3 regions of the Pantoea sp. X-Soil-OKNW-713 genome follow, and region 2 is predicted to be linked to each of the others. Evidence: predicted binding sites of a transcription regulator. Region 2 holds the regulator's gene; each other region holds the start of a gene.
What was found. The regulator CRP, encoded in region 2, controls carbon source genes, mostly activating them, when cyclic AMP is high. The targets are predictions, from matches to a motif close to ATGTGANNNNNNTCACAT.

Region 1 (6,076 bases), on a different replicon from region 2:
GCCGAATATCAGCAACTCGCGCCAACGATGATGCCAGAGAGCCCAGGGAACGATAGCCAGTACCGGCACCGCCAGCGCCAGAAAGCCTTTGGTCATAAAGCCCATGCCACAGGCCAGGCCCAACAGCACGTAACCCAGCAGCCGCTGTCTGTGATTCACCGCCCCGGATACAAACCAGTAGCTGCACATCGCGGCCACTAACCATAACGACAGCATTGGATCGAGCACCGCATAGGTGCCAATGCCGTATACCAACAATAAGGTGAGGAAGATTAAGCCTGCGGTCAGCGCCACCGCGCGCTGAGCATAAATACGCCCTGCCAGCCAGTAAACTAACAAGGCGCTGAGTAACGTGGCAACCACCGAACCGATGCGCACCGCAAAACGGTTATGACCAAACAACCACTGCCCAATGTTATTAAACCAATATCCGGCGATGGGCTTTTCGAAATAGCGAATGTCGAAAAAGTAAGGGGTAATCCAGTTGCCACGTTGCAGCATTTCCCGACTGATCTCGGCATAGCGCGTTTCATCAGGTTGCCAGAGGTGGCGAAATTCGAGCGGAATAACGTAATAAAGGAGCAGCAGAATAAAAAGCAAACACGATTTGGTGGTAACGGTCATGCACATTTCCCTGTGAGTCATTCACATCGCACTGGCCTTCCCGGCCAGTGCCTGTATCCATATCGGGAATAAGACCCTGGTTTTGTCGTTCGGTTTCACTGACAGAATATAAAAATGCCAGCACAAACAATGAAGCCTGGATTATGTGGAAGTATCGACGGTTGGCGCCATGCTTAATCTGAAAACCACAATCGCCACCACCACACCAATCAGGGTGTCGAACGCTCTGGCAGCGAACAGAGAACTCACTTCGCTAAAATCACGGCCCCCGGCAGCAATCGTCAATGCATTGGCGGTGATAAACACCGTGGCGACGGCGTATTGCAGCACCACGCCCATCTCAATAGCGAACTGCAACATCCCAACCGTCAACGCGATCCATAACCCTTGAGGATTGAGCGTCAGAATGCTCCACGCCAGCACCAGTCCAACCAGCGTACCCAAAAGCCGGTTAAAGGCACGCCGGGAGGTTCCCGGTAAACCATCCGGCTGGTTAAGCACCACCACCACCGCCGCCATTCCCCAGTACGCATGTTCCAGCCCGAGGATGATGCCGATCGACCCGGCCACCAGCGTGCCAAAGGCGACCCGTGCCGCGGTACGTCTGGCGTTTTCTTTGATTACCTGATCCGCAGCCGGGCTGTTGTTGGCTTCGGCCCGTTCTAACAGGCATCCCAGCATATGCGCCAGCCACGAGATCGCGCCACCACACAGCACCCACAAGCCACTGAACCAGGGATCGACGCTACTGCCCGGCATGCCAGTGCCGCTGGCACAGGCCAGAGCAAACATATAGGCACCCGGCGGGCCAATCTGCTGTCGGTTGCAGATCAAAGTCGCAAGAGAGGCAATACCGGTCACGGTCACCACACCGAGCCACGGATAAGGCGCGACGAGAATCCCCAGGGTGACGATAACCGCCAACGCCACCGCAATGATCACCAGCAGACGCGCGCGTCTGCCCCAGGGGAGGCCATCGCCATACAACGCCGTAAATCCCCCGATGGTCGCCAGCAGACCCGCCTGAAGGTGTCCGGCGTAATAACCCAGCACCACTGGCAAACCGCAGCATAGCCCCGCGCGCAGTGCGAAAGGCAGACGGTGCCGCAGAGCGGCTGAAAGTGGCTTGCTCATCGTTTTCTCCGCGATAGCGAGTTAGCACTCCATTTGTAGCGGCGCGCTTTGTCGCGCCACAACTGTCTGAGCTAAACGATAATACCGGACGATCAATTCTAACCCGTTGATTAATGGTAGCCCGTTGCACTTTGCCTGCCATGTTAATTTTTTGTTGTTATTCTTGTTACCCGTATCACATAAAGTAAAAAACATAAAACCTGAAACAGATCCCGCAATTGTCTCATCCCGGCCCGCTTCCTATAACTAACCGTCGATTGACCCTTAGCGATATAAAGACAGGCGGGACTCTTTATGCAAACAAGCTTAACGATAAAAGAAAAAATCAGTTACGGACTGGGCGATATGGCCAGCCATATCGCGATTGATAACGTCATTATTTTTCTCACGTTTTATTACACCGATGTGGTGGGGCTTCCGGCGGTGTTTGTTGGCACGCTGTTTTTACTGGCGCGTGTCGCCGATGCGGTGATCGATCCCGCTATGGGCATGGTGGCGGATCGCACCCGTTCACGCTGGGGACGATTTCGTCCGTGGCTGCTGATGCTGGCGGTGCCGTTTGGTGTGAGCTGCATGTTGATTTACGCCGTGCCGGAAAGCCTGTCGCTGACGGGAAAAATGATTTACGCCGCGGCGACCTACAGCCTGATGATGTTGATGTATACCGCCATCAATATTCCTTATTGCTCGATGGGGGCGATTATCACCGCCGACGATACCCAACGTATCTCATTACAATCGTGGCGCTTTTTCCTCGCCACCCTCGGCGGCGCGATGTCCACCTTTTTGATGATCCCGTTAGCCACCTGGCTCGGCGGTGGTAACAAACTGGAGGGCTATTTCGCCGCCATGTCGATTATGGCGACGCTGGCAACCCTGATGTTTTTTATCTGCTTTCTGAATACCCGTGAGCGCGTCAACGCGCCCGCCAGCCACGGCCACTTTCTTGCTGACCTGCGTGATTTGTTACGTAACGATCAGTGGCGCATTGTGGCTCTGCTGGTGTTCTGCAACATCTCATTCGGCGTCGTGCGTCTCGGTGCCATGATGTACTACGTCACCTATTTTCTCGGTAACGCCAGCCTGTTTATGTGGCTACTGGCGGCACACATTGTCGGCAAAAGCGTTGGTAGCGTGCTGGCAAAACTGTTGACGCGCAACGTAAGCAAAATCACCGCCTTTACCCTCAGCGCCATCGTCACCGGCGTGTTAAGCATCAGCATCGTGTTTCTGCCCGGCAACCTTGTGCTGCTGGTGGGCATGACCTTTATCGTCTCCAGTTTCTATCAGGTCACTACCACGCTGATGTGGGTAATGATGTCGGATGTGGTTGATTACGGTGAATATCGTCAGGGCAAGCGCCTCGACGGCACCGTGTTCTCGACGCTGCTGGCGGTGTTGAAAATGGGGATGGCAATCAGCGGGGCGATCGTCGGCTGGACTCTCGGCCTGAGCGGTTATGTTGCCCAGGCCGCACATCAGCAACCCACCGCAATGATGGCCATCGTCGCGCTATTTTCAGTCATCCCTGGCGTGCTGGCGTTATGCAGCGCGCTGGCGATGCGCGGTTACAAACTTACCGACGCCACCATGCGAACCATCAATCAAAACAAACTGGCAGCACAGCCCGCCACGACCGGCCCCACCGTGCTGCAACCACAGGAGTTGTCATGAGCGAATTACGCGCCGAATCCCAGCGTATTATCTGGACCTTTGACCGTCAGACCCTGGTTATCGAACCCTGGGGGGCAAATAGCCTGCGGGTACGTGCGACCTGCCAGGCGGCACTGATTGACAACGACTGGGCCTTGTTAGCGCCAACGCCTTGCGAGGTAGACATCCAGCGCGAGCCTGAATCGCTGCGTATTCGTAACGGCAATATCACCGCCGTGGTCAATATTCGTGGTCAGTTGGCCTTTTACAACCAACACGGTGAACTGTTGCTGGAAGAGTTCTGGCGTCAACGCAGCACCGTCGGCATAGGTGCGACCGAAAAGAGCCAGGACAAGTACATCAGCGCATTGAAACTGGACGCCCGCACCTTCCGCCCGATTCCCGGCGGGAAGTATCAGCTCAGCGTGCGCTTTGAAGCGCGGCCAGAAGAGAAAATTTACGGCATGGGCCAGTACCAGCAGGATTGTCTGGATCTGAAAGGGTGTACGCTGGAACTGGCACAGCGCAATTCGCAGGCCAGCGTGCCGTTTATGGTTTCCAGCCTCGGCTATGGCTTGCTGTGGCACAATCCGGCAATCGGTGAAGTGACCTTCGGCAAGAACGGCACGCGCTGGCAGGCCGAGGTGACGGACCAGATGGATTACTGGATCACCGCAGGTGATACCCCGGCGGATATTGTGCGCCAGTATGGCCGTGCCACCGGCACCGCACCAATGATGCCGGGCTTTGCTACCGGTTTCTGGCAATGCAAGCTGCGCTACCGCACCCAGCAGGAAGTGCTGGAGGTGGCGCGTGAATATCGTCGCCGTCAGTTGCCCCTTTCGGTCATCGTTATCGACTTTTTCCATTGGCCGAATCAGGGGACCTGGTGTTTTGATGTCCGTGACTGGCCCGATCCACGGGCGATGGTAGCAGAACTGAAGGCAATGGGGATTGAAACTATGGTTTCGGTCTGGCCAACGGTGGACAGCCGCAGTGAAAGTTATCGTCTGATGAAATCCAAAGGCCTGTTGGTAAACAGCGAGCGCGGCGTCTCGGTGAACCTGGATTTTATGGGCAACACCACCTTCTTTGATGCTACCCATCCCGCCGCCCGCGAGTTTGTCTGGCAGGAAGTGAAGCAAAACTATTACGACCACGGGATTCGCACTTTCTGGCTGGATGAGGCTGAGCCGGAATACCGCGCCTACGATTTTGATAACTATCGCTATCATCTCGGTCCGGTACAGGAAGTGGGCAATATCTATCCGCAACTGTTTGCGCGTGGTTTTTATGAGGGGTTGCAACAGCAGGGGGAAAACGAAATCGTCAACCTGGTGCGCTGCGCCTGGGCAGGTAGCCAGCGTTACGGCGTGCTCGCCTGGTCGGGTGATGTTCACTCCTCCTTCCACGCGCTGCGCAATCAGTTCACTGCCGGACTGAATATGGCGATGGCCGGTATTCCGTGGTGGACCACCGATATCGGCGGCTTCCAGGGCGGCAACATTCACGATCCGGCGTTTCACGAATTGCTGATTCGCTGGTTCCAGTGGGCGGTGTTCTGCCCGGTGATGCGACTGCACGGCTACCGCGAACCGCAGATTGAACCAGCCGAAGCCTGGCGTGACGGCATTGCACAGTGCAACAGCGGCTCGCCCAATGAGGTGTGGAGTTACGGCGAGGAGAATTTCGCCCTGATGAAAAGTTGCCTGCTGCAACGTGAACGGCTGCGCCCCTATATTGACGGGCTGATGCGCGAAGCCCATGAGCTGGGCGATCCGGTGATGCGCCCGCTGTTTTATCACTATCCTGAGCAAGCCGAGAGTTGGCAGGTGGAAGATCAGTATCTGCTGGGCCGCGATCTGTTGGTGGCCCCGGTGCTGCACGCAGGGCAGCGTGAACGCGATCTCTGGTTACCGGCTGGCGATCAGTGGATTGCGCGCAATGGCGAGCGTTACCAGGGTGGACAGCGTATCACCGTTGCCGCCCCGCTCAGCGCCATTCCGGTGTTTTTACGCGTCGGCGGCAGCGCTGACGTGCTCGAAAACCCATAGCGCAATAAATCGCGCCGCTACCGTGCGTAGCGGCGTGATTTATCACACGTATTTTTACTCACCGCCGCTACGGTTTTTCCGCCAGCTTCGTCAACACCGCACGCCAGCTAAACGGCACCACATCCAGGTAACGCAGATGATGGGCGCTAAGCTGGGCCGGTAGATCGGCCTGCACATGACGGATAGCCTGACTGAGGGTGCCCGCCAGTCCGACATCCTGAAGCGTTTTCACCACTTCCTGCATCTCTTCGGCACGGCGCACGCCGTGTTCTGCCACCCGGCTGATCAGATAATCTGGCAGCTCTGCCTGCCATCCCAGCGACGGGAAACTGGCATGCAGCGATTCCAGCACCGCGTCTTCCACGCCATAACGTTGCGCTGCGCCGAGGCACTCGGTGGTTAACGCTTCCAACCCTTTAATCATCACGCTGCGACACATCTTGATGGCAGAAACCGCACCGATCTCTTCGCTGGCGGCGCGCGCCTGACATCCGAGTTCACTTAACTGCGCGGCAATCTGCCTCGCCTGCGTGCCGCCGAGTAGCAGTGGCGTCGCGAGCCGTTTTGGCGGAACCGGGGCCATCACCGCCACATCGATATAACGCCCCGCC
Region 2 (6,076 bases):
TCGCTGATGTGCGTCGCCAACTGGAACGCGGTGACGCTGTGCTGGTGTGGTCAGAACTGCACGAAACCGTCAATATCATGGCACGCGGTGAATTTCGCGGCTAATGCACATCCCGGCTTTTCGTGCTAACAATGCTCATCGCCGGACTTCACAGGGAGCTTTGTTATGTCAGCCAGGCATCCGATCATTGCCGTTACCGGTTCCAGCGGCGCCGGAACCACCACCACCAGCCTTGCCTTCCGCAAAATATTCCAGCAGTTGAACCTGCATGCGGCGGAGGTCGAAGGTGACAGTTTTCATCGCTACACGCGCCCTGAGATGGACATGGCGATCCGCAAAGCGCGCGACCTTGGCCGTCATATCAGCTATTTCGGCCCGGAGGCCAACGATTTTGGCCTGCTGGAGCAAACCTTTAAGCAATACGGTAAAACCGGTCTTGGTCAGTCGCGCAAATATCTGCATACCTATGACGAAGCCGTGCCGTGGAATCAGGTGCCGGGCACCTTCACCCCGTGGCAGCCGCTGCCGGAAAACACCGATGTGTTGTTTTATGAAGGCTTGCACGGCGGGGTGGTGACGCAGCAGCACAACGTGGCTGAACACGTCGACTTATTGGTAGGTGTGGTACCGATCGTCAACCTTGAGTGGATTCAAAAGCTGATTCGCGACACCAGCGAGCGCGGCCATTCACGCGAAGCGGTGATGGATTCGGTGGTGCGTTCGATGGAGGATTACATCAACTTCATCACCCCGCAGTTCTCACGCACCCATATCAACTTCCAGCGCGTACCTACCGTCGATACGTCTAACCCGTTTGCTGCGCGTGAAATTCCATCACTGGATGAAAGCTTTGTGGTGATCCATTTCCGTGGTCTGGAAGGTATTGCCTTCCCCTATCTGCTGGCGATGATTCAGGATTCCTTTATCTCGCATATGAACACCCTGGTGGTGCCCGGCGGCAAAATGGGGCTGGCGATGGAGCTGATTATGACGCCGCTGGTGCAGCGACTGATTGAAGGCAAACGCATCGAATAATCAAACATAACCGTAACGGCGCGATTTATTGCGCGATCCCGAGATCGCTGCGGGAAAAATCCGCACGATAAATCGCTCCGCTACGTTCGTGCTAAAGTTCGATAACCTCGTAACTGTGGGTGATTTCTACCCCTTTGCCCAGCATAATCGCCACCGAGCAATATTTCTCAGCCGACAGATCAACCGCTCGCGCCACCGCTTTATCGCCCAGCGCTTTGCCGGTAACAATAAAATGCAGGTTGATATGTGTGAAAATGCGTGGCGCTTCTTCACGACGTTCCGAGGTCAGTTTGACCTCACAATCCTTCACATCATTGCGCCCTTTTTGCAGGATCGACACGACGTCAATCGCGCTGCAACCGCCTGCCGCCATCAGCACCATCTCCATCGGGCTCGGTGCTTTGTCGCCCGAATTGCCATCCATTAATATCTGGTGACCTGATGAGGATTCTCCGAGAAAGGTAAGCCCTTCCACCCATTTAACCCGTGCCTGCATTATTCTTTCTCCTGAATAGGCTGATTTGCCGCCAGAGTACGCTTTCACCTGAGAAACAGCAATCCAGACTAATCGCCCTTTTGCTGAAGCGAGACAACAGAAGACAGCTAGCAAAAGCTGTGCTACAAACAGAGCTGAAAATATTTTCGTCGCAATAGACGAAGGCGGGAAGAATCAGAAGCCTGGCTTAAGAGTCCACCCGAATAATTTTCCTTAACAGGAAGCGCTCTACGATTTCACCGCCTGACAGGGAAAACTGCCCCCTGTGTTTTGGGCACGATTACAACAGAGGATAATAGCGAATGGTTCTCGGCAAACCGCAAACAGACCCTACACTCGAATGGTTCCTGTCCCATTGCCATATTCACAAATATCCATCCAAAAGCACCCTGATTCATCAGGGTGAGAAAGCGGAAACGCTCTACTACATCGTGAAAGGTGCCGTTGCGGTGCTGATCAAGGATGAAGAAGGCAAAGAGATGATTCTCTCCTACCTCAATCAGGGGGATTTCATCGGCGAGCTTGGCCTGTTTGAAGAAGGTCAGGAACGTAGTGCCTGGGTACGAGCCAAAACTGCCTGCGAAGTGGCTGAAATTTCCTACAAAAAATTCCGTCAGCTGATTCAGGTAAACCCGGATATTTTAATGCGTCTTTCGGCGCAGATGGCGCGTCGCCTACAGGTGACATCAGAAAAAGTGGGCAACCTTGCCTTCCTTGATGTGACCGGTCGCATTGCGCAGACGCTGCTCAATCTGGCCAAACAGCCCGATGCCATGACCCACCCGGACGGGATGCAGATCAAAATCACCCGTCAGGAAATTGGTCAGATCGTCGGATGCTCACGCGAGACAGTTGGCCGTATTCTGAAAATGCTGGAAGATCAAAACCTGATCTCCGCACATGGTAAAACCATCGTCGTTTACGGCACCCGCTAATTTCTTCTCACCCACGGCGTGATGGCAGCATCACGCCGTTTTTGTCTGCGATGAGCTGATGTGGCGTCGAATCATCTATCATCCCGAAGTGAACTATGCCCTGCGGCAAACGCTGGTGCTGTGCCTGCCCGTGGCCCTCGGCTGGCTGTTTGGCGACCTGCAAAAAGGCTTGCTGTTCTCCTTAGTGCCCGCCTGTTGCAACATCGCCGGTCTTGATACGCCGCATAAACGCTTTTTTAAACGCCTGATTATTGGTGGTTCCCTGTTTGCGACCGGCAGCTTTCTGATCCAGTGGCTGACGGATTATCACGTCCCCCTGCCGCTGATTCTGCTGGTGCTGCCGTTATTAGTGGGCGTGACGGGTGAGATCAGCCCGTTGCATGGCCGCTTGTTGCCTGCCACGCTGATTGCCTCCATCTTTACCCTGAGCCTGGTGGGACGTATGCCGATCTGGGTGCCGCCGCTGCTCTATATCGGCGGGACCTTGTGGTATGGGTTGTTCAACTGGTTCTGGTTTTGGCTGTGGAAAGAGCAGCCGATGCGCGAGTCGCTGAGCCTGCTGTACCGTGAGCTGGCGGATTATTGCGATGCCAAATATACCCTGTTGACGCAGCTGACCGACCCGGAGAAAGCGCTGCCGCCGTTGCTGGCGCGCCAGCAGAAAGCGGTAGATCTGATCACCACCTGCTACCAGCAAATGCATATGCTGTCGGCCAGCCGCGATAACAGCCACAAACGCCTGACGCGTGCCTTTCAGGTGGCGCTCGATTTGCAGGAACATATCTCCGTCAGCCTGCATCAGCCGGAAGAAGTGCAAAAGCTGGTGGAGCAGAGCCATGCAGAAGCGGTGATTCGCTGGAATGCCAAGACCATCTCCGCCCGTCTGCGCTTGCTGGCCGATGCCATTTTGTATCATCAGCTGCCGGAACGGTTTCAAATGGATAAGCAGCTGGGTGCGCTGGAAAAAATTGCCCGCCAGCACCCGGACAATCCGGTGGGGAATTTCTGCCTGTATCACTTCAGCCGCATTGCGCGCGTGCTGCGCACCCAGAAACCGCTGTATACCCGTGATCTGATGGCCGACCGCCAACGGCGTCTGCCGTTTTTTCCGGCGCTGCGCAGCTATCTGTCGCTGAAATCCCCCGCCTTACGCACCGCTGCACGTTTTGCCGTGATGCTGATGTTTGGTAGCGCGCTGGCGCTGTTCTTCAACATCCCCAAACCTTACTGGATTCTGATGACCACCATGTTCGTCAGCCAGAATGGCTACAGCGCCACGCGGGTAAGAATTCAGCACCGAGCGCTCGGCACCTTTGCCGGGCTGTTGATTGCTGCCGCCTCGTTACGCTTTGACGTACCGGAATCCATCACCCTGTTGTTTATGCTGGCGATCACCCTCGCCAGCTATCTGGTGACACGTAAATATTACGGCTGGTCAATGATTGGCTTTACGGTGACGGCGGTGTATTCGCTCCAGTTGCTGTCGCTGAATGGCGCGCAGTTCCTGCTGCCACGCATGATGGATACGCTGATGGGATGTCTGATTGCCTTTGGCGGCATGATTTGGCTGTGGCCGCAGTGGCAGAGCGGCTTACTGCGTAAGAATGCGCACGATGCGCTGGAAGCCGATCAGGAAGCGATGCAGTTATTGCTCGGACCGGAGCAGTCACCGGAGAAACTGGCGTATCAGCGCATCAAGGTCAACCAGGCGCATAACGCCATGTTTAACTCGCTGAATCAGGCGATGACCGAGCCGGGCTTCAATTCGCAGTACCTGAAAGATATGCGGCTCTGGGTGACGCACAGTCAGTTTATTGTCGAACACATCAACGCCATGACTATCCTGGCACGCGAACATACCATGCTGACGCCTAAGCTGGCGGAAAGGTATCTGCAATCCTGTGAGATCGCGCTGCAACGCTGTCAGCAGCGGCTGGAGCATGATGGCCCCGGTAACGACAGCAATATTCTGGAAGCACCGGAAAACATCAATGAGGGGGCGGTAACGATTGTCGAGCAGCATGTGAAGCGCATTCTGCAACACCTGAACGTGATGCACACCATCTCTTCTCTGGCATGGAGCCAGCGACCACATCATGGCCGCTGGCTGACCGGGCTACGGGTGAAAAACTGAGTTATGCCGCCAGCACCTTCTCGATAGCCACTGCGAACCGCGCCATACCCTCTTCGATATCGGTCGGTTCAATCACCAGTGACGGTACAAAACGGATCACATCATTGCCAGCAGTCAGGATCATCAGTCCTTCGGCAGCAGCGGCATGCAGAATGTCACGCGCTTTGCTGGCATGCTGCGGCTTCAATGCCGCACCGATCAACAGACCTTTGCCACGAATATCCGTGAACAGGTCAAATTTGCTATCCAACGCTTTCAAGGCTTCCACAAACTGCTGACGGCGTGATTCAACACCGTCCAGCACGTCAGGGGTGTTGATGATGTCGAGCGCCGTTTCGGCAATCGCACAGGCCAGCGGGTTGCCGCCGTAAGTGGTGCCATGCACGCCGGGTGCCATCACCGAGGCGATTTCATTGGTGGTCAGCATCGCGCTTACCGGGAAGCCGCCGCCCAGCGCTTTCGCGGTGGTGATGATATCCGGGGTGATGCCGTAGTGTTCGTAAGCGAACAGCTTGCCGCTACGGCCCATGCCGCTCTGCACTTCGTCCAACACCAGCAGCGCGTTGTGCTCATCACACAAGGCACGCAGGCCCTGCATAAACTCAGGAGTGGCAGGCATCACACCGCCTTCGCCCTGAATCGGTTCGACCACGATGGCGCAAGTGTGATCGTCGATCACCGCTTTTACCGCCGCCAGATCGTTGAAGGGAACATGCACGATATCAGCCGGTTTCGGGCCAAAGCCGTCGGAGTATTTCGGCTGACCACCCACGGATACGGTAAACAGCGTGCGCCCGTGGAAAGCATTATGGAAGGCGATGATTTTGCTTTTGAACGGACTGTGTTTTTTGCAGGCGTAGTAGCGCGCCAGCTTAAACGCGGCTTCGTTAGCTTCGGCACCGGAGTTACCAAAGAACACGCGATCAGCAAAGGTCGCGGCAATCAGTTTACTCGCCAGACGCAACGCCGGTTCATTGGTGAACACGTTGCTGGTGTGCCACAGGGTTTCCCCCTGGGTTTTCAGTGTCTCCACCAGCGCCGGATGGCAGTGGCCCAGCGCAGTCACCGCGATGCCGCCAGAGAAATCGATATATTCTTTGCCCTGTTGATCCCAGACTCGGCTGCCCTTGCCTTTTACCGGCACAAACTGCGCTGGTGCATAAACAGGCAAAATAACGTTATCGAACGTTTCCCGGGTTACCGCTAGCTTTTCTGCTGCCATTGCCTACCTCATCGGATTATTTGTTGAGCTGACGTGAAATTATAATCACAAAATATGCATAAAAAATCACACAAAGGCAAACACAACTTAAGTCTTCAGGAAATTCGCCAGAAGCTGATGGCCCTGCTCGCTGAGGATGCTTTCCGGGTGAAATTGCACCCCCTCGAGTGGCAGCGTTTTATGGCGGAATCCCATGATCTCATCCGGTTCACCATCACGCAGGCTCCAGGCGGTAATTTCGAACTCTTCAGGGA
Region 3 (6,076 bases), 1.4 Mb from region 2:
CTTGCTGATGCAACCAGCTACTCGCGCGCCGCCACCGGTGACCTGACTCAGCATGGTGGTGCGCGTCGACTGACCGGTGATCAAACGGAAGCGCTCAAAGCTTCTCTGAGCAACAATACGGCGAAGAATGTCATTCTGTTGATCGGTGACGGCATGGGGGACTCAGAAATCACTGCTGCACGTAATCAGGCAATGGGCGCAGGCGGCTTTTTCCCCGGGATTGATGCCTTACCTTTAACCGGTCAGTACACCCATTACTCGCTGGATAAGAAAACCCACAAACCGAACTACGTCACGGATTCAGCAGCGTCTGCGACCGCGTGGGCCACGGGGACCAAATCCTATAATGGCGCGATTGGCGTCGATGTGAATGGGAAAGACCAAACCACGCTGCTGGAACTGGCGAAAGCTGCCGGTAAGGCCACCGGTAACGTTTCAACTGCGGAGCTACAGGATGCAACACCTGCGGCGTTGATCGCTCATGTCACTTCACGTAAATGCTATGGCCCGGAAAAAACCAGCGAGCTATGCCCGAGCAACGCGCTGGAGCAGGGTGGCAAAGGTTCCATCACCGAGCAGATGCTGAAAACTCGTGCGGATGTCACGCTGGGTGGCGGTGCCAGGACCTTCAGCGAAGTGGCGAAGGCAGGTGAATATCAGGGTAAAACCCTGCGTGAGCAGGCGCAGGCACGAGGTTATCAACTGGTAGATAATCTCGACGGCATGAATGCGGTCCAGCAGGCGGACCAGCGTAAACCGTTGTTAGGGCTGTTCTCTGAAGGCAATATGCCAGTGCGCTGGCAGGGGCCGAAAGCCAGTTATCACGGCAATCTTGATAAGCCGGTAGTCACCTGTGAAGTGAATAAGGATCGTCCGTCCAGTACGCCAACACTGGCGCAGATGACCAAAAAAGCGCTGGATCTGTTGAGCAAAAATGACAAGGGCTTCTTCCTGCAAGTTGAAGGTGCCTCCATTGATAAACAGGATCATGCCGCTAATCCTTGTGGGCAAATTGGTGAAACCGTTGACCTTGATGAAGCGGTACAACAGGCACTGGCTTTTGCTCGCGAGCATGGCAATACCCTGGTCGTGGTGACGGCAGATCACGCGCACAGTAGCCAGATCGTAGAAAATGGTACCAAAGCACCAGGCTTGACTCAGGCTCTGAACACCAAAGATGGCGCGGTGATGACCATCAGTTACGGTAACTCAGAAGAAGATTCACAGGAGCATACCGGTACGCAGTTGCGTATTGCTGCCTATGGCCCGCATGCGGCGAATGTGGTTGGTCTGACTGACCAGACGGACCTGTTCTTCACCCTGAAAGATGCGATGGGAATTAAGTAAGCTAATCCACCCAAAAAAATCCACGCGCAAGCGTGGATTTTTACGTTGGGAAAACAATTATCGCTGATGTGACAAATAGCAACGGATATAGTGCCGATACTCTTCAGTCATATTAATGGGCAATTCTTCGGAGGAAAAAAAAGTCAGCCCATCACTTTCGCTGGGATCATGGATCATCACGCCGGACCATTCATCAACCCGATAGAGAGCAGTGACTACATCGTTATGCTCTTTATTTATCTGACTGAAAGTGTATTCAGGCCCGGAAAAATAACCCAATAGCTGTATTCGATGCACATCCAGGTTAGTTTCTTCTTTTACTTCTCGTCTCACCGTTTGTTCCGGTGGTTCGCCGGGTTCCAGCCATCCTCCAGGCAGTCCCCAACTCCCATCCTTCCGCAACTGCAACAGGATGCGTGCACCTGCCAACAATAATAAACGATGGCCAACCTGGGCAGGCGTTATTTCAATGTGATTCACTTCACTTTCCAATCAGAGGATAATTAATGTAAATTGCAACAGGTCTGATCACCCAGGCCAAAAAATTGCATGTCTCTTTTAAATGTTATTTCGATTGAATGAATATGGCAGGTAAGTGCCAGAATAAATTCGGCTTTAAGGTATAACAAGGGCGTGTGAGATTGAATAGAGAATGTTCTGGCGAACGCTGAGGAGATTCCCTCGAGTGTATTTAATCAGTAAACTGCCATTGAAGATAATTGACAAACCGAAGTGGTATTGTTGATTGAATAAAAAAGCCCATGCACATGCATGGGCTTTTAATTAACGTCTGTTGCTGAAAATAATCAGACGTTAAACAGGAAGTTCATTACATCGCCATCTTTAACGATGTATTCTTTACCTTCAGAACGCATTTTTCCTGCTTCTTTCGCGCCTTGTTCGCCTTTGTAAGCGATAAAGTCATCAAACGCGATAGTCTGGGCACGGATAAAACCTTTCTCGAAGTCGGTATGGATTTTACCAGCCGCCTGCGGTGCAGTGGCACCGACCGGGATCGTCCAGGCACGCACTTCTTTTACACCGGCGGTGAAGTAAGTTTGCAGGTTCAGCAGAGTATAACCAGCGCGAATCACGCGGTTCAGACCGGGTTCTTCCAGACCCATCTCAGCCATAAACTCCGCACGCTCATCATCTTCCAGTTCAGCGATATCGGATTCCACTGCGGCGCAAACCGGCACAACCACTGAACCTTCTGCGTCGGCAATCGCACGAACCTGGTCGAGATAAGGATTGTTCTCGAAGCCATCTTCGTTAACGTTGGCAATGTACATGGTGGGTTTCAGCGTCAGGAAGCTGAGATAACGAATAGCCGCTTTCTCATCAGCATCCAGATTCAGTGAGCGCAGCATCCCGGCATTTTCCAGATGCGGCAGACACTTCTCCAGTGCCGCCAACTCAGCTTTGGCGTCTTTGTCGCCGCCTTTGGCTTTCTTCTGTACACGCTGGATAGCACGTTCACAGGTGTCGAGATCCGACAGCGCCAGTTCGGTATTGATGATATCGATATCTTCCGCCGGGTTAACTTTGCCCGCGACGTGAATGATGTTCTCATTTTCGAAGCAGCGAACCACATGGCCGATGGCATCCGTTTCACGGATATTGGTCAGGAATTTGTTGCCCAGGCCTTCACCTTTAGAAGCACCTTCCACCAGACCGGCGATATCAACGAACTCCATGGTGGTCGGCACAACGCGCTGTGGCTTCACGATCTCGCTCAGTTGGTCAAGGCGCAGATCGGGCATTGGAACGACACCGGTGTTTGGCTCGATGGTGCAGAACGGAAAGTTGGCTGCTTCGATACCCGCTTTGGTCAGCGCGTTGAACAGGGTGGATTTACCGACGTTCGGCAGGCCCACAATACCGCATTTAAATCCCATGATCTGATTACCTTTCTCGCTGAGTGTGCAGCGTTGACCGGCAACGCTGACGATTCAAAAAATTTCGCGCATTATACACAGATTTCCCGGTCTGCGGCGCGGGATTTGGCCTTAACCGGCTTTGAAGGCGTGCAGACGGTTCATTGCCTTAATCTTATCTTCTTTCAGCCACAGTTCCGTACAGCGCACCGCTTCATCTACGGCATCATCGATCAGCTTCTGTTCACTGGCAGGAGGTTTACCCAGTACAAATCCGGTCACTTTATTGCGATCGCCCGGATGACCAATGCCGACCCGTAAACGGTGAAAATTATTGTTGTTACCCAGCTTGCTGATGATGTCTTTCAGACCGTTATGACCACCGTGGCCGCCACCCTGTTTAAACTTCGCCACGCCAGGAGGCAGGTCCAGTTCATCGTGTGCCACTAAAATTTCCTCTGGCGCGATGCGGTAGAACGTCGCCATTGCTGCGACCGCCTTCCCACTCAGGTTCATAAAAGTGGTGGGGACCAGTAGCCGCACATCTTCGCCCGCCAGCGATAAGCGAGCGGTGTAACCAAAGAATTTGGGTTCGTCTTTCAGAGACTGATTGTTGCGCTCTGCCAGCAGATCCACATACCAGGCACCTGCGTTATGGCGCGTAGCGGCATATTCCGCGCCGGGATTAGCCAGTCCCACAATCAGTTTAATGCTGCTCACGATGATTATCCTGTCTCGAAATCGAAAGGGCGTTAGTTTACTGCCTGACAGGGGAGATGACAAAGGGCGCAGACCGTGAATAGTGCCGCTACGTTATTTATCATTTTCTATCGAAATCAACCCGATAAGCGGTAAAGTTTCGTCAGGATTGTGAAAGATGTGTGATCATGCACGCATCTTAACCCCGGGTCATTGCCTAAACTTATAGCAAGTTAACGTTATGTGCTGTTTTTGGCATTACTAAAAAAGGATGGAGGTGAATTATGAAACGTCATCACTCTCGTTATATCGGTAATGGCCTGATGTGTCTCGGTTTACTCACCATGGTGCTTGGCGTCGGTTACTCGATCATCAATCAAATACCTTCGTTAAATCTGCCGCAATTCCTGGCGCATGGCGCAATGTTTAGCATCTTTATTGGTGCGCTGCTCTGGCTGGTGGGTGCGCGTGTCAGTGGGCGGGAAAAAGTGGAAGACCGCTATTTTTGGTTGCGCCACTACGGTGATAAACGTTGCCGTCGTAACACGCATCACCCATAAGACTACACCAGCGTAGCCTGATTCAACGGCTGTAACTGTGTCAGATATTGTTCAGTACGGTTACGGCCGCTGGCTTTTGCGCGATACAACGCCTCATCAGCCAATGCCAGTAATGTCGCGAAGTGGAGTTCTTCCTTGCTGGATGTTGCATAGCCGATACTGACGGTGTAGCTGATATTATCCGGCAGCGATAACTGCGTTGCGACGCGAATACGTTCACATACCAATTGTGCCTGCTCACTGTCGCCGGGCAATATGGCGGCAAACTCTTCACCTCCCAACCGGGCAAACTGCCCCTCGTCAGGCAATAACGCTTGGGCAATCTGGCAAAAATCAATTAATACCCGATCACCTTGTTGGTGGCCGTAGCGATCGTTAATGCTTTTGAAATGGTCGAGATCGAATAATATCGCCGTGAAGGGTTGTTGTTGCCGTAAGCGTCGGGCGATGATTTTTTCCGCCTGCTCGAATAATGCGCGGCGGTTCCACACACTGGTTAAGGGATCGTGCAGTGATGCCAGTTTATGGGCGATCTGGGTACGTTCATTGACCATCGCCAGAATCGTAAACGTCAGGCCAATAACGAACAAAATCGATTCAAGCATGACGTACACGGAAAAACTGGAACCACCAATTGCACCATGCACCGGGGTGGCAACGGCGTCATCAAAGAAAATTCGTGCGACGTGAAACAGCAAATGTATCCACAACAACATCTGCGCGGGCCAGAAGGTGACGGTGAGCGCGGCGCGTGCCCGCCACAGCAGCTGAATCAATGCGCCGGTGTAGATGATGCACAGCAGACAAACGACCAAAACACGTTTTGGCAGACTGAAGTAAAACGCCGGGAAAATACACAGAATCGCCCATAGCAATGCCCCCGCCAGCCAGCTCATGCCAAGCGGTTTTTTACAAAACACCCGGAAAGCATTTAACAGGTTGCCATAAGCCAGCATCATCACCACATTACCCACCGCAATGGGCAGGAACTGTAATCCTGCGGCACGCAGGCTGCTCAGAAACACGGCTGTAAGGGTTAACACCAGCGTCAGAGTGGTGAAACCCAGTACCCGATCATATTGTGAGCCAATCCAGGCAAATACCATAATGATGCTTAAAAACCCCAGGACATAGAGCTCGCAAACAAAAAGTGTGTAGATGTCGAGAGCCATAGTGGTCGGAGTTCTCAAAAAAAGTGTGGTGAAAAATACCACTAAACCCTGGACGGCTAAAGTCCGGATAGTAGTGTTAGTTGAAAACAGTGAATGGCAACGCGAATAGCGAATTTTAACGAAAATTATCGCGAAAATATCTGCGCCCGAAGCGGCTTAATCGGTAACTGAACTTAAACGTGTGGCAGGGAAATAAAACCGGGCCAGAGGTGGCCCGGTTTCGTTCGATTAATGCTCGAACATGGCTGAAATGGATTCTTCGTTGCTGATACGACGAATCGCTTCGGCCAGCATACCGGACAACGTCAAAGTACGTACGTTCGGCAGAGATTTCATCTCGTCAGACAGTGGGATGGTGTCGCAGACAATCACCTGATCGATCACTGACTTGCGCAGATTTTCCACCGCGTTACCGGAGAAG

Region 1: the regulator CRP is predicted to act here: its motif matches at 1,922-1,939, upstream of AC6I8R_RS21240 (glycoside-pentoside-hexuronide (GPH):cation symporter).
Region 3: the regulator CRP is predicted to act here: its motif matches at 4,104-4,121, upstream of pth (aminoacyl-tRNA hydrolase).

What each region holds. Positions count from the first base shown of each region.
Region 1 covers NZ_AP035996.1:161,703-167,778, reverse strand. The annotation lists gene arnT (lipid IV(A) 4-amino-4-deoxy-L-arabinosyltransferase) at 1-624, opposite strand, end outside; gene AC6I8R_RS21245 (FUSC family protein) at 766-1,758, opposite strand; gene AC6I8R_RS21240 (glycoside-pentoside-hexuronide (GPH):cation symporter) at 2,053-3,432, shown strand; gene AC6I8R_RS21235 (glycoside hydrolase family 31 protein) at 3,429-5,465, shown strand; gene AC6I8R_RS21230 (NAD(P)-dependent oxidoreductase) at 5,533-6,076, opposite strand, start outside.
Region 2 covers NZ_AP035995.1:4,041,506-4,047,581, forward strand. The annotation lists gene AC6I8R_RS18915 (YheU family protein) at 1-104, shown strand, start outside; gene AC6I8R_RS18920 (phosphoribulokinase) at 166-1,035, shown strand; gene AC6I8R_RS18925 (OsmC family protein) at 1,127-1,531, opposite strand; gene crp (cAMP-activated global transcriptional regulator CRP) at 1,834-2,466, shown strand; gene AC6I8R_RS18935 (YccS/YhfK family putative transporter) at 2,525-4,600, shown strand; gene argD (bifunctional acetylornithine/succinyldiaminopimelate transaminase) at 4,602-5,822, opposite strand; gene AC6I8R_RS18945 (aminodeoxychorismate synthase component II) at 5,910-6,076, opposite strand, start outside.
Region 3 covers NZ_AP035995.1:2,612,218-2,618,293, reverse strand. The annotation lists gene phoA (alkaline phosphatase) at 1-1,347, shown strand, start outside; gene AC6I8R_RS12380 (NUDIX domain-containing protein) at 1,405-1,827, opposite strand; gene ychF (redox-regulated ATPase YchF) at 2,154-3,245, opposite strand; gene pth (aminoacyl-tRNA hydrolase) at 3,357-3,944, opposite strand; gene ychH (stress-induced protein YchH) at 4,208-4,483, shown strand; gene AC6I8R_RS12360 (GGDEF domain-containing protein) at 4,486-5,655, opposite strand; gene prs (ribose-phosphate diphosphokinase) at 5,884-6,076, opposite strand, start outside.